DNA from 2 places in the Streptomyces sp. NPDC051822 genome. Region 1 is predicted to be linked to the other one. Evidence: riboswitches for the same ligand, from Rfam matches in the RefSeq annotation. Region 1 holds a riboswitch; the other holds the start of a gene.
What was found. Region 1 has a riboswitch for cyclic di-AMP ahead of ACIA8N_RS30285 (C40 family peptidase). Riboswitches for the same ligand answer to the same signal wherever they lie in the genome.

Region 2: linked by a shared signal. The riboswitch ahead of ACIA8N_RS27820 (LysM peptidoglycan-binding domain-containing protein) and the one ahead of ACIA8N_RS30285 (C40 family peptidase) in region 1 are both predicted to bind cyclic di-AMP.

What each region holds. Positions count from the first base shown of each region.
Region 1 is NZ_JBITBZ010000012.1:129,603-136,560, reverse strand. It holds gene ACIA8N_RS30295 (ATP-dependent Clp protease proteolytic subunit) at 1-23, shown strand, start outside; gene ACIA8N_RS30290 (hypothetical protein) at 31-336, shown strand; cyclic di-AMP (ydaO/yuaA leader) riboswitch at 727-858, shown strand; gene ACIA8N_RS30285 (C40 family peptidase) at 861-1,337, shown strand; gene ACIA8N_RS30280 (ATP-binding protein) at 1,479-1,916, opposite strand; gene ACIA8N_RS30275 (8-amino-7-oxononanoate synthase) at 2,094-3,281, opposite strand; gene bioB (biotin synthase BioB) at 3,425-4,720, shown strand; gene ACIA8N_RS30265 (adenosylmethionine--8-amino-7-oxononanoate transaminase) at 4,726-6,006, shown strand; gene bioD (dethiobiotin synthase) at 6,035-6,781, shown strand; gene ACIA8N_RS30255 (VOC family protein) at 6,836-6,958, shown strand, end outside.
Region 2 is NZ_JBITBZ010000010.1:222,793-229,750, forward strand. It holds gene ACIA8N_RS27805 (SpoIIE family protein phosphatase) at 1-2,223, opposite strand, end outside; gene ACIA8N_RS27810 (alpha/beta hydrolase) at 2,384-3,148, shown strand; gene ACIA8N_RS27815 (phosphoribosyltransferase family protein) at 3,252-4,538, shown strand; gene ACIA8N_RS27820 (LysM peptidoglycan-binding domain-containing protein) at 4,532-5,419, opposite strand; cyclic di-AMP (ydaO/yuaA leader) riboswitch at 5,425-5,610, opposite strand; gene ACIA8N_RS27825 (hypothetical protein) at 5,951-6,574, shown strand; gene ACIA8N_RS27830 (phosphocholine-specific phospholipase C) at 6,637-6,958, opposite strand, start outside.

The sequences.
Region 1 (6,958 bases):
CCGCCGGCGACACGGCGCGGTGAGGCGGCCGTGGTCCCGGAACTGCCGCCCCTGCCCGCCCTGACGCGGGCCGAGGGTGAACTCGTCGACGCGTACCTCGAAGTCGCCGACCTCCTCGGGAAGATCAATCCATCCAGAGGTACGCATACCTATGGAGCGCTGCGAGCGGCACAAGCCCTGGTGGGAAGGGCGGAGGCGCTGCGTGAGGCCCTGACGCTCATGCATATGCGGGGCGAGCACGAGGTCCACGCGGACACATTGGCGCGCGCCCTGCGGGTGTTGGACGGAGAGCGGAGGACCGGCCGCGTCACTGTCCGCGACGCGCAGGCGAGTTGACATTCCGGCGCGTCGTGTCGAGGGCCGTACGGCCGACGCGCACCGCAGAATCGCTCCCCCGTTCGGCGTAGTCGACGAGTCGACATATGTGCCGGGTGACTTGCACATCACGTGCACGCATCTGGCCGAACGGGGCGTTCCACCCCTGGTGCGGGGCTCGTCGGCCAAACCTCCGACGATCACGAAACCATCCTGTCCACCCGTATGGATCAGTCGTGAGGAGCCTCACATATCGCCGTTTCAGCTCGGATTTCGACCTCTGTGTGGGTCAAGATCCCTGTCGACGACAAGCCCCCGCCACCGCGGCGGGGCGGTCCGGGCGGACGCCGAGTCCTGCCGCTGTCCCGGACGTCTGGTCGACAGGAGTGGATCGGCAGGAGTGGAGGACCCGATTTTTACGGGGCGTACGCGCTGTTCCGGCAGCGGGGCCGTCCCTTGGGGTGAAGCCGCGTCAGCGGCCGGGCATCTTCGCCAGCCCGAACCCGACAGGTCATCCTTCGCAGGCGGCTGACGAAGGGTTGCGCATGACCGCGCAGATGCACGTCCCGTCCCTGCTGTCCCGGGCCGGAGCCGTCTCGGCTCTCACCCTCGCCGCCGTCGGCGGCACGCTGCTCGCACCAGGTGCGGCATCGGAGGCCCAGGCAGCCACCACGCACGCGAACAAGGCACTGAGCGTCGCCGCGTCCAAGAAGGGAGCCCCGTACCGGTACGGGAGCACCGGACCCACCAGGTTCGACTGCTCCGGGCTGACGCTCTACGCGTACAAGAAGGCGGGCAAGTCGCTGCCCCGCACCGCGCAGCAGCAGTACAACACCACCCGGCACATCTCCGCCTCCAGCAGGCAGCAGGGGGACCTGGTCTTCTTCCACTCCGGCGGGAGGGTGTACCACGTGGGCATCTACGCCGGCAGCGGCAAGATCTGGCACTCGCCCAAGACGGGCTCCTGGGTGAAGCTCGACAAGATCTGGTCGTCGAAGGTCTACTACGGCCGCGTCCGGTGATCCGGCGCCGATAGCGGTCCGTTCGTGAGGGGTGCGATGGCGCCGCCGTACCCCCTCGCCCGCCGTACCCCCTCGCCCGGAGGACCCGCACGCACCCGGAACTCCCGCGCTCACCGGGAAGACCCGTATACGAAAACCCCGTCAACACCTCGCGACGGGTGACACGGTCCACGGGACGGTGATCCAGACCGTCTTGCCGCCGTCCTCGGTCGGTGTGACCGAGAGCCGGCCGCCCGCCTCCGCCGCGAGCACACGGATGATGACCAGGCCCCGGCCGTTGTCCTGCTGGACCGCCGCCGGAAGCCGCCTGGGCCGGCGGGGGTGGCTGTCGGTGACGCCGATGTGGAGCCGTTCCTCGCGCTCCAGGCGGATCTCGACCGTGAAGGTCGGCGACTGGCCGAGGGTGTGCAGAACGGCGTTGGTGGCGAGTTCGGAGACGATCACGCGGACCGAGTCAGCGAGGTCCGCGGCGCCGTCGAGGCCCCAGCCGGTGAGGACGTCCGCGACGTACCTCCGGGCCGTGGGGACCGAGGCGGGGTCGCTCGGCAGCGTGACGGATGCTTCCTGGTGATCTGCCATGGCGACGCTGTCCCTTTCCCGCCGGGGCCGCTGCCCCGGATCGCGCTTCGCGTCAGAGTGCCACCGATCGTGCCGCGCCGGGCCGCGTTCCACCAAGATATGTCCCCATCTGTCGCCCGAAGCGGTGAACTCTGCTGCCTCGGAACGCTTTTGGGCCCTCCCCCGGATCGCCCGCCGTCACGCCTCCGGGACCGCGGGCGCCGTGCGCAGGATCGTCGCCACCGCGCGCTCGATCTGCGCGTCCGTCAGATCGGCGCGGGCCGTGAGGCGCAGGCGCGAGATGCCGTCGGGTACGGACGGAGGACGGAAGCAGCCGACGACCAGGCCCTGTGCGCGGCAGTCCGCCGCCCAGCGCAGCGCCGCCTCCGGGGAGGGGGCGCGCACCGAGACGACGGCCGCGTCGGGCCGGGCCGCGGTGAGGCCCTCCTCCGTGAGCAGCCGGTACAGCGTGGTGGCGACGGTACGGGCCCGCCCGGCGAGGCCCGGCTCCGCGCCGAGCAGCCGGAGGCCGGCGAGCGCGCCGCCCGCGGCGGCCGGGGCGAGCCCGGTGTCGAAGATGAAGGTGCGGGCCGTGTTCACCAGGTGCTCGATCACCCGGGCCGGGCCGAGGACGGCACCGCCCTGGCTGCCGAGCGACTTGGAGAGGGTCAGGGTGGCGACGACGTCCTCGTCGCCCGCGAGCCCGGCCTCGTACAGGGCGCCCCTGCCCCCTTCGCCGAGGACGCCGAGGCCGTGGGCGTCGTCCACCACGAGCCCCGCCCCGTGCTCGCGGCAGGCCGCGGCGAGCCGCGTCAGCGGGGCCTTGTCGCCGTCGACGGAGAAGACGGAGTCGCTGACCACCAGGGCCCGCCGCCCCGGGTGCGCGTCCAGGGACTTGGCGACGGCCTCGGGATCGGTGTGCGGGACGACGGCCGTCTCGGCGCGTGCGAGGCGGCAGCCGTCGACGATCGAGGCGTGGTTGGAGGCGTCGGACACGATCAGGGAGTCCCGGCCGCCGAGGGCGGTCAGGGCGGCCAGGTTGGCGGTGTAGCCGGAGGAGAAGACGAGGGCCGCCTCGAAACCGCAGAAGTCGGCGAGTTCGCGCTCCAGGCGGGTGTGCAGCCGGGTGGTGCCGGTGACGAGCCGCGAGCCGGTCGAGCCGGCGCCCCAGCGCCTGGCCGCCTCAGCCGCGGCCTCGGTGACCTCGGTCCTGCGGGTGAGGCCGAGGTAGTCGTTGCTCGCCAGGTCGAGGAGGTCGGATTCGGCCGCCCGGGGCCGCAGCGTACGGACGAGACCGGCATCCGCCCGGCGGCGCGCCTCGGCGTCGGTCCAGTCGAACGCGGTACGGCGCGGGCCCGCGGCCCGTGCGTCGTCGGCCTGTGGCATGCGGCGATCCTTTTGTAGGCAGCGCACAGACCCTAACCGCAGGATGCCGTGGCCGGGATGTGGTCATCCACACACCTCGTTCGGGGGCGTTTGTTCGGATCCTCCTTGGCCCGGGGGTGGGCGGTAGGCAAGGATCAGCCCTTATGGACCTGCTGAACACGCTGGTGGAGAAGGGGCTGCGGCGCGAGCTGCCGACCCGTGAAGAAGCGCTCGCCGTCCTGGCGACCTCCGACGACGAACTGCTCGATGTGGTGGCGGCGGCCGGCAAGGTGCGCCGGCAGTGGTTCGGGCGCCGGGTGAAGCTCAACTACCTGGTGAACCTGAAGTCCGGCCTGTGCCCCGAGGACTGCTCCTACTGTTCGCAGCGGCTCGGCTCCAAGGCCGAGATCCTCAAGTACACGTGGCTGAAGCCGGACGAGGCGTCCCAGGCCGCCGCGGCGGGTGTCGCCGGCGGCGCCAAGCGGGTCTGCCTGGTGGCGAGCGGCCGCGGTCCGACGGACCGGGACGTCGAGCGGGTCGGCAGGACCATCGAGGCGATCAAGGAGCAGAACGAGGGCGTCGAGGTGTGCGCCTGCCTCGGTCTGCTCTCGGACGGCCAGGCGGAGCGGCTGAAGGACGCCGGCGCCGACGCGTACAACCACAACCTGAACACGTCCGAGGCGACGTACGGCGGCATCACCAAGACCCACACCTACGCGGACCGCGTGGACACCGTGCAGAAGGCGCACGCCGCCGGTCTGTCGGCCTGCTCGGGTCTGATCGCGGGCATGGGCGAGAGCGACGAGGACCTCGTCGACGTCGTGTACGCGCTGCGCGAGCTGGACTCCGACTCCGTGCCGGTCAACTTCCTCATCCCCTTCGAGGGGACGCCGCTCGCCAAGGAGTGGAACCTGACCCCGCAGCGCTGTCTGCGGATCCTCGCGATGGTGCGGTTCGTCTGCCCCGACGTCGAGGTACGGATCGCGGGCGGCCGTGAGGTGCACCTGCGCTCGATGCAGCCGCTGGCGCTCAACATCGCGAACTCGATCTTCCTCGGCGACTACCTGACGAGCGAGGGCCAGGCCGGCCAGGCCGACCTGGACATGATCGCGGACGCGGGCTTCGATGTGGAGGGCGCGGGCACGACCACGCTGCCGAAGCACCGCGCGGACGCCCTCGCGGCGGGGGCCGGGGGTTGCGGTTCCAAGGCGTCGGCCGGCTGCGGCTCGCACGACGCGGAGGAGGGCGCGGGCTGCGGCTCGCACTCCGGCGGCGGGTGCGGTCCCTGCGGCGGGCACGCCGAGACCGCGTCCACCGCGTCCGTGTCCACCGAGACCGCGTCCACCGCGTCCGTGTCCACCGGGGCGGCGGAGAGCGCGGCGGCCGCGAACGGTGCCAGGACCGACCTGGTCGCGGTGCGTCGCCGCGGCGCCGGTACGGACCTCGCCCCGAACGCGTGACGGCTGTGAGCAACGACGAACTCATCGCCCTGGACCGGGCGCACGTCTGGCACCCGTACGGCCCGATGCCGGGACGTACGGACCCGCTGGTCGTGGCGTCCGCGTCCGGGGTACGCCTCCGGCTCGCCGAACCCTCCGAGGGCCGGGACGAGTTGGTCGACGGCATGTCCTCCTGGTGGTCGGCCGTCCACGGCTACAACCACCCGGTGCTCAACGCGGCGGTCCGCGACCAGCTGGAGCGCATGAGCCACGTCATGTTCGGCGGGCTCACGCACGAGCCGGCCGTGCGGCTCGCCGCCCGGCTCGTCGAGATCACCCCCGAGCCGCTGCGGCACGTCTTCCTCAGCGACTCGGGCTCCGTGTCCGTCGAGGTCGCGGTCAAGATGTGCCTGCAGTACTGGCGTTCGCTCGGCCGCCCCGAGAAGCGGCGGCTGCTCACCTGGCGCGGCGGCTACCACGGGGACACCTGGCAGCCGATGGCCGTGTGCGACCCGGACGGCGGGATGCACGAGCTGTGGACGGGGGTGCTCCAGCGGCAGGTGTTCGTGGACGCCCCGCCCGCGGCGTACGAGGAGTCGTACGCCGAGCTGCTTCGGACCGAGATCGGTAAGCACGCGCACGAAGTGGCCGCGGTGATCGTGGAGCCGGTGGTGCAGGGCGCGGGCGGGATGCGCTTCCACGACCCGGAGTACCTGCGGGTGCTGCGGGAGGCCTGCGACGCGCACGACGTCCTGCTCGTCCTCGACGAGATCGCCACCGGCTTCGGCCGGACGGGCACGCTGTTCGCCGCCGACCAGGTGGGGATCTCCCCCGATGTGATGTGCCTGGGCAAGGCCCTGACGGGCGGCTACCTGTCCATGGCGGCGACGCTCTGCACGAGCCGCGTCGCCGACGGGATCTCGCGTGGCGAGGTCCCCGTGCTGGCGCACGGGCCGACCTTCATGGGCAACCCGCTGGCGTCGGCGGTGGCCCTCGCCTCGATCGACCTGCTGCTCTCCCAGGACTGGCAGGTCCAGGTCAAGCGGATCGAGGCCGGCCTGCGGGCGGGCCTCGCGCCCGCCGCCGAGCTGCCGGGGGTCCGCGAGGTGCGGGTGCTCGGCGCGATCGGGGTCGTCCAGCTCGACCACGAGGTCGACATGGCCGCGGCGACGCGCGCGGCGGTCCGGGAAGGCGTGTGGCTGCGCCCGTTCCGGGACCTGATCTACACGATGCCGCCGTACGTGTCGGGCGACGAGGACGTGGCCCGGATCTGCGCCGCGGTACGCGCGGCGGCAGCGGCAGGATGATCATGTGAACGGAAGGACGGGCAGGTCAGTGGGAATCGTCGTCGTCAGCGGGACCGGCACGGAGATCGGCAAGACGGTGGTGACGGCGGCGGTGGCCGCCGTGGCCACCGCCGCGCACCGGTCGGTCGCCGTCCTGAAACCCGCGCAGACGGGTATCGGTCCCGACGAGCGCGGCGACGCGGACGAGGTCGTGCGGCTCTCGGGCGCCGTGGCCTCCACCGAGCTGGGCCGTTTCCCGGAGCCGCTGGCTCCGGGGACGGCCGCCCGGCGGGCCGGGCTCGCCCCGGTCGGGGCCCTGGAGGTCGCCGAGGCCGCCCGGAAGCTGGCTGCCTCGCACGACCTGGTCCTCGTGGAGGGCGCGGGCGGTCTGCTCGTCCGCTTCGACGCGGAGGGCGGCACGCTCGCGGACGCGGCCGCGCTGCTCGGAGCACCGGTCCTGGTGGTGGCCCCGGCCGGGCTCGGGACGCTCAACTCGACGGCCCTGACGGCCGAGGCGCTGCGGGCCCGCGGGATCGAGCAGCTGGGTGTCGTGGTCGGCAGCTGGCCGGCGGCGCCGGACCTGGCGGCGCGCTGCAATCTGGCCGATCTGCCGGAGGCGGCGGGCGCGCCGCTGCTCGGCGCCGTACCGGAGGGGTCGGGGGCGCTCGACCCGGCGGAGTTCCGGGCGGCCGCGGGCGGCTGGCTGGGTCCCGCGCTCGGCGGTACGTGGGACGCGGCGGAGTTCGGGGAGCGGTTCGCACCCGGGCCCGTGGCGCCCGGAAGCGTGGCGCCCTAAGCCGTCGCGCCCGGAACCGTGGTCCCCGGGGTGGCTACTCCGTAGGCTGGAGGCATGCGTGCTTCCGTGCAGGAGATCGTCTTCGATTGTGCCGACCCCGCCGTCCTCGTCCGCTTCTGGGCGGAGCTCCTCGGCGGTGATCCGGTCGACCGGAGCGGCGACTGGTCGTACGTGGAC
Region 2 (6,958 bases), on a different contig from region 1:
CGCGAACTGCCCCGGATCAAGGTCGATGAGCAGCCGGTTGGTCCCGCGCATGACGTCCTGTGGCCGGTGACCGCCCAGCGCGAACGCCCGTACCGCGCTGCGCAGCTGCCCCATCGTGGCCGCGGCGGCCACCCCGTGCCCCTGCACGTCGCCGATCACGAGTGCGAGGCGCCCCTGCCCGGCCTCGATCACGTCGTACCAGTCGCCGCCCACGTCCATGCCCTCCGTACCCGGCAGATAGCGGCCCACCGTGTCCACCCCCTCCCGCACCGGCAACCGGTGCGGGAGCAGCGCGTCCTGCAGCCCCCGGGCGACCGCCGACTCCGAGTCGTACCGCCGCGCCCGCTCCAAGGCCTGCGCGATGAGACCCGCGAGCGCGGTGAGCACGGTCCGATCCTCCGCGCTGAATCCGCGCGGCCGGTCGAAGCCCAGGATGCAGGTGCCCACCAGCCGGCCCGAGGCGATCAGCGGGAGGAACGCCCGTGCCCCCGAATGCGCGTCCAGCGGAAGGTCCGGATAGGCCTGGCCCAGCTGTTCCATGGACTCGAAGAACAGCGGCCTGCCCGTCGTCAGCGTCTCCACCCCCGGCACCCGGGCCTCCAGACCCACACCGTCGAAGGGTTCGAGGAAGCCCGGCGGGAAACCCGTCTCCCAGGCCAGGTACAGGCGCCGGTCACTGAGCAGGTAGATGGCCAACTGGCGCCCGCCGAACGCCGGAAGCAGCTCCTCCGTCACCACCGCCGACACCTGGCGCGCCGTCACCGCCTCGGAGAGCGCGATGGCCAGGGCGACGGGCCGGTACGGCGACGGCATCCGGTCACCGCGCAGGGAGAGCGTGTCCTCCGTCCCCTTCTCGCCGTCGGTTCCCTTCTCGCCGCCCCTCACCGTCTCGCCGCCGACTCCCCGGCGGGGCTCCGTCGGGTCCTCCTCGGGGACCAGGACCATCGTCACCCCGTCCCGCCCCGGATGCAGCGAGACGGACAGCCACCGGCCGGGCTCCGGCCGGGCCACGAAGCGGACCGGCTGACCGGAGACGAGGGCGGCGCGGAGCTGCTCCTCGTGGTACGGGAGGCCGAACCACGGCAGCGCCTCCCACAACGTCCGCCCTGCCAGGGCCCCGCGGGGCCTGCCGAGCAGCCGTTCGGTGAGCTCGTTGACGTAGGTGACGCGTCCCAGGCGGTCGATCGCCAGGATGGCCCGAGGCAGCCGGTCCGTGGCGTCGGAACCGATCAGTCCGGTCCCGAGGTCGACGAGGGTGCACAGGAGGCGCTTGCCGCCGGCGCCTACGCCGCCCCCTTCGGACGAGTCGGGACCCGGCGTCGGACCGGTCGTCCCGCCGTCCGGATCCGGTGGGCGGGCACGCGCGCGCGTGGAGGCCTCCAGGAGGTGCAGCCCGCCGTCCGGCCCCTTCAGCCGAAACCTCCGCACCGACGGCCGTCCGTCAGCGCCCGTCGCCTGACGGGCCGCCGCCCACAGCGCGTACCCGTCCTCGGGCTCCAGGAAGGACGTCAGCACCTCGATCGAGCACGGCGAGGTCACCTCCGCGCCGAGGATCTCCAGGAGCCCGGCGTCCATCGTCACCGTGCCGGTGTCCAGATCCCAGTCGAGTGTGCCGAACCGGACCGGCGGCGCGCCCGCCGTGGACAGCTGCACGCACACCGGATCACCGGGCCACTCGACCACCGTGCCCAGCCGCGACAGGCCGGCCAGGGACTTGCCCAGGCGCAGTGCCTCCCGTGTCATCCGGTTCCGGTCAGGACCGCTCACCGCCACCCCGGGCGTCGGCGCCCGCAGCACCACCAGCACCCCGAAGCGCTCACGACCCGCGACGACCGGCGCGTAGAGCGAACCGAAGGGGAACGGCAGGCTCGCCACCAGTTGGGGGAACTGCCGCATCGCGTCCTCGACGTCGGCGAGATACACCGGCTGGCCCGAGCGATGCGCCTCCGCCACCGGGAAGGGCCTGTTCTCATGCATCCGCCACCACGGGCGGAACAAAGGTCCCGGCAGCCCGACCAGAACCGCGAGCCGCAGCAGCCCCGTCGTGCCGGAGCGCAGATACACCCCGCCCGCGCACCCGCCGACCTCCTCGACGGTACGAAGCGCCGCCTCCGCGAGCGCCCAGGTCAGCGTGTTGGACCCAGGCCCGTCGGCGGTTCCGTTCCCGGACAGACGCCCGGTGCCGCCGACCGGGCCGGGTCCGGACGTGCCGTGCGGGGTCACACAGCAAGGATGCGCCCGGGACCAAGGGCACCGCATCCCCGGACCCGAGGGCCCCTCCCCGGCCCGTCGGTGTTGACCAGGCGCGCTCGCGCCGTCACACTCGGTCGTCGACCGGCGCCGCGGACGCGGCGCCACCACCACCTCGCGCTCAGGGGGCACGATGACGGACCGCGTTCTTCCGTACGACGTACAGGGCGGCGGCCCCCGGCGGGCCCTAGTGCTGCACAACTGGTTCGGTGACCGCTCCAGCTTCGCCCCGCTGCGCGCCCATCTGAACGACACCGACGGCTCCTACGCCTTCGTAGACTGCCGTGGCTACGGCGAGGCGCTCGACCGCACGGGCGCCTACACGATGGAGGAGGTCGCGGCCGACGCCCTCGCGGTCGCCGACGACCTCGGCTGGGACTCCTTCTCCGTCATCGGGCACTCGATGGGCGGCAAGGCGGCCCAGCTGATGCTCCTCGACGCCCCCGACCGGGTCCGCTCGATCATCGGCATCTCGCCCGTCTCCGCGGCCGGTTTCCCCCTCGACGGCGAGACCTGGGAACTCTTCGCCGGAGCCGCCGACGAACCGGCGAACCGGCGCGCGATCATCGACAACACCACCGGCGGCCGATACGACGACGCCTGGCTCGGCGCACTCGTCGAGCGCTCGGTCGGACGCTCCTCCGCGACGGCCTTCCGCGCCTACCTGGACTCCTGGTCCCGCACCGACTTCCACGAGCGCGTCCGGGACAACCCCACCCCGGTCCTCCTGGTCGTCGGCGCCCACGACCCGGCGCTCGGCGCGGACGCGATGGAGGCCACCTGGCTTCGCTGGTACCCCAACGCCCGACTCGAAGTCCTCAAGGACGCCGGCCACTACGCGCCCGAGGAGACCCCGCAGGCGCTCGCCGAGGCCATCGAGGCCTTCCTCGCCGCCTGACGGGACGCCGCCGCATGTGCCTACCCTGGAGGTACGGGCAAGGGGACGGTGCACACCGTCGCGCCCCGCGCCCGGAGCCGCGCAGGCGGAAGGGCGGCGGGTCATGTACTTCAGCGATCGCACCGACGCGGGTCGGCAGCTCGCCGCCCGCCTCGGCCATCTCAAGGACCAGGACGTCGTGGTCCTCGGTCTCCCGCGCGGCGGCGTGCCGGTGGCGGCGGAGGTCGCGGACGCCCTCGGCGCTCCGCTCGACATCTGTCTCGTACGGAAGCTGGGGACCCCGGGACAGCCGGAACTCGCCATGGGCTCGCTCGGCGAGGGCGGGGTGCGGGTGCTCAACGAGCGGGTGCTGCGCCGGACGGGGGCGGACGAGCGGGACATCGCCGCCGCCGAGGAGCGGGAGCACGCCGAACTCGACCAGCGGGCCGGGCGCTACCGGGGCAGCAGGCCGTCGATCCCTCTCGAAGGCCGCACGGTCCTCGTCGTCGACGACGGCCTGGCCACCGGCGCCACCGCCCTGGCCGCCTGCCGGGTGGTACGGGCCAAGGGTGCCGCCCGGATCGTCCTCGCGGTAGCCGTCGCGCCGCAGGGCTGGACCGACCGGCTCGGCGGCGAGGCAGACGAGACCGTGAGCGTCCGCACACCGGAGCTGTTCTACGCGATCGGGCAGTTCTACCGGGACTTCACCCAGACCCCCGACGCCGAGGTGGTCGCCTGCCTGGACAGGAACCGCGCGGCCCACGGCCCGGTCGTCCACGAGTCGGACGTACGGATCCCCGCCACCGGGGCCGTCCTGGCGGGGCGGCTCGCGGTGCCCGAGGGGGCCGTCGGCATCGTCCTGTTCGCCCATGGCAGCGGCAGCAGCCGGCACAGCCCCCGCAACAGGGCGGTCGCGTCGGAACTCAACCGGGCGGGTCTCGGCACCCTGCTCTTCGACCTGCTCACCGAGACCGAGGCGGCCGACCGGGCACACGTCTTCGACACCCCGCTGCTCGCGGGGCGGCTCGCCGGAGCCACGGACTGGCTCGCCGGGCGGCCCGAGAGCGACGGCCTCCCGCTCGGCTACTTCGGCGCGAGCACGGGGGCGGCCGCCGCGCTGTGGGCGGCGGGCGACCCCGGGTCGCCCGTGGCCGCCGTCGTCTCACGCGGTGGCCGGCCTGACCTCGCGGGCGACCGGCTCGCCGGGGTGCGGGCGCCCACGCTCCTCGTCGTGGGAGGCAGGGACGCCCTGGTCCTGGACCTCAACCGGCGGGCCGGCTCCCGGCTGCGCTGCGAGCACCGGCTGGCCGTCGTGGAGGGCGCCACCCACCTCTTCGAGGAACCGGGCGCCCTCGAGGAGGTGGCGGAGCTCGCCACCTCCTGGTTCACCGGGCACTTCAGGGATCAGTAGGCGCCGTTGACGTTGTCGATGGAGCCGTAGCGGTCGGCCGCGTAGTTGCAGGCGGCGGTGATGTTGGCGACCGGGTCGTACAGGTCCGTGGACGTGCCCGGCACGTGGTAGGCGTCGAAGGTCGGCTGGATCACCTGGAGCAGCCCCTTCGAGGGGGTGCCCTTGGCCGCGTTGGAGTCCCAGTTGTTGATGGCCTGCGGGTTGCCGGACGACTCGCGCATGACGTTGCGGAGGATTCCGTCGTAGGAACCGGGGATGCCGTGCCGGGCCATGATGTCCAGCGACTCCCGGATCCAGCCGTCGAGGTTGTTCGCGTACTGGGTGGCGGCGACCGGGGCGGCCTGGACGGGAGCGGCGGCGGGAGCGGCCGCGGCGGAGGCGCCCGTGCCGGCGGCGGCCGGGGCGGCAGCCCTGCGCTCGGAGCGGCTCGCCCGATCGGCCGTACCGGCCTTCTTCGTCTTGGTGGGGGTGGCCTTCGCCTTGGCAGGGGCGGCCTTCGCGGAATCCCGACCGATCGTCAGTTCAAGACCCGGGTGAATAAGTGACGGATTGTCACCCACCGTGCTCCTGTTGGTCCTGTAAAGGCTCTTCCAGCCGCCCTGAATTCCCTTCTTCTGGGCGATCAGGGAAAGCGAGTCACCGCTGACGACGGTGTAGGTACGTGCTGCGGCGGGCGCCTTGGGCGCTGCCGCCGGGGCGAGCGCCGCGGCGGGAGCGACGGCGGACCTGCTGATCTCCGGGGCTCCGGAAACGGGCGCGGCGCCGGCCGCGGCGGGGGCGATCAGCGGGAGGGCGAGAGCGGCCCCACCCGTGCCGACCAGGGCGAGTCCCCGGGAGACGGGGTGGCGTCGGGGGCGGCGGTGCTTACCGTGTGCGGGCATGACGGATTTCCTCTCCGGCGCCTTCGGGGTGAGCTGTCGGGTTCGGACTGGAGGTGTCCGGCCGCGCGCACGCGGCTTCACCCCGAGCCGCTCCGGAGGTCCGGACCGGCGTTTTCGTGGGTCCCCCGCTCCTGCCGTCGGGTGAAAAGGGAGGTGTCACGAGCGGTGGCAGGATTCGGCGATCCGCTCGAATGGAGGTGACCGTAGGCCAGTAATGCGACAGAGAACAAGGGGAGTGGAAGTCGGAACCCGATAAATGGATCACGGAATTCACGGAATTCAAGATCGGGGCCGTCTCGGGCCGGTCGAACTTCCTTGTCCGGTACGGCCTGCGGGCACCCGCGGCGCCGCTGCCTTTCCGGGAACGTGAGTCGCATCACCAGGCGTTCAATGTCCGAATATGCGCCGTAATTCTGTTTATGGGGAAGTGGGCGATAAGAGCACTGTCGTCCGAGTGGGCACTCAAGGGCAAAAGTCGCAAAGCCGACATTCCTTGTGAAGGATGGAGAAACCCGACCGAGGAGCCCCCGGATGCCGCCTGCCGTCCCCCTGCTCGACCCCGACACCCTCGACCGCGAGGCCGCCGCCCTCTACGAGAGCGCGACCTGGCAGCGGATCGTCACGGTCTTGACCACCGGGGAACCGCTCCCTGCGCCCCCCGACGAACCCGCGACGGCAACGGAGAGCTGGCGCGACCTGCTCACCGTGCCGGTGGACCGGCTCGTCGCCGACGCGCTCCTGGCGCTGCCGCCGCCCCCTCCCGCCGAGCGCCGCCTCCCCGGCCGGCTCGGAGCCGTACTGCCCGACCGGCTGCACGCCTGGCGTCGGGTCGGCCGGTCCGAGCTGCGCCCCTCGGTCCACCTCGGCTACGCCCGCCTCGTCCTGACGGAGTGGGGCTGGCAGAACGCCCCGTACAGGCTGCGGGACGCCCGCGGGGCCCGGTGCGTCTGCGGCGCGCTCCTCGCCGCTCACCGTCTCGGCTACGGCAGCGCGACGACGATGAACGAGTCGGCGGCCTGGATCATGGCCGAACTCAGATCGCGGGGCTGGCAGGACCTGATCGGGCCGTGGAACCGGGCACCCGGCCGCACGGCCGCCGACGCGGTGGCGCTCCTCGACGCCACGATCCACCGCGCGGCGCACGCCGGCCGCTGACCGCACCCCGTACGGGCCGGGCGACGGCCGGAAGCCCCGCCGCCCGGCACCCCGCCGCGGGCTCAGCCCGTGATGCTCGCGCTCCCGGTCTCGATGTGGCCCGTGTACCGCCGCGACCAGGTCCCGTCGATGTCCGCGACGATCGTGAAGTCGTACCAGCCGTGCTGGTAGGCCACCGCGTTGAAGAAGTCCTCGCGCGTGGAGTTCGCCGGCACCGTGTACGTCCACGGGCCGTCCGTACGGTAGGCGTTCGAGCGGATCGTGAAGGTCACGGGGCCGGCCGAGGCGTTGCTCATCCTGAACCACAGGGCCGTCCGGCCGGTCCCCGCCTCGGGCGCGAACCGGGCCGCGACCTCCACGGACCTGCCCGCCCTGGAGGCGTCA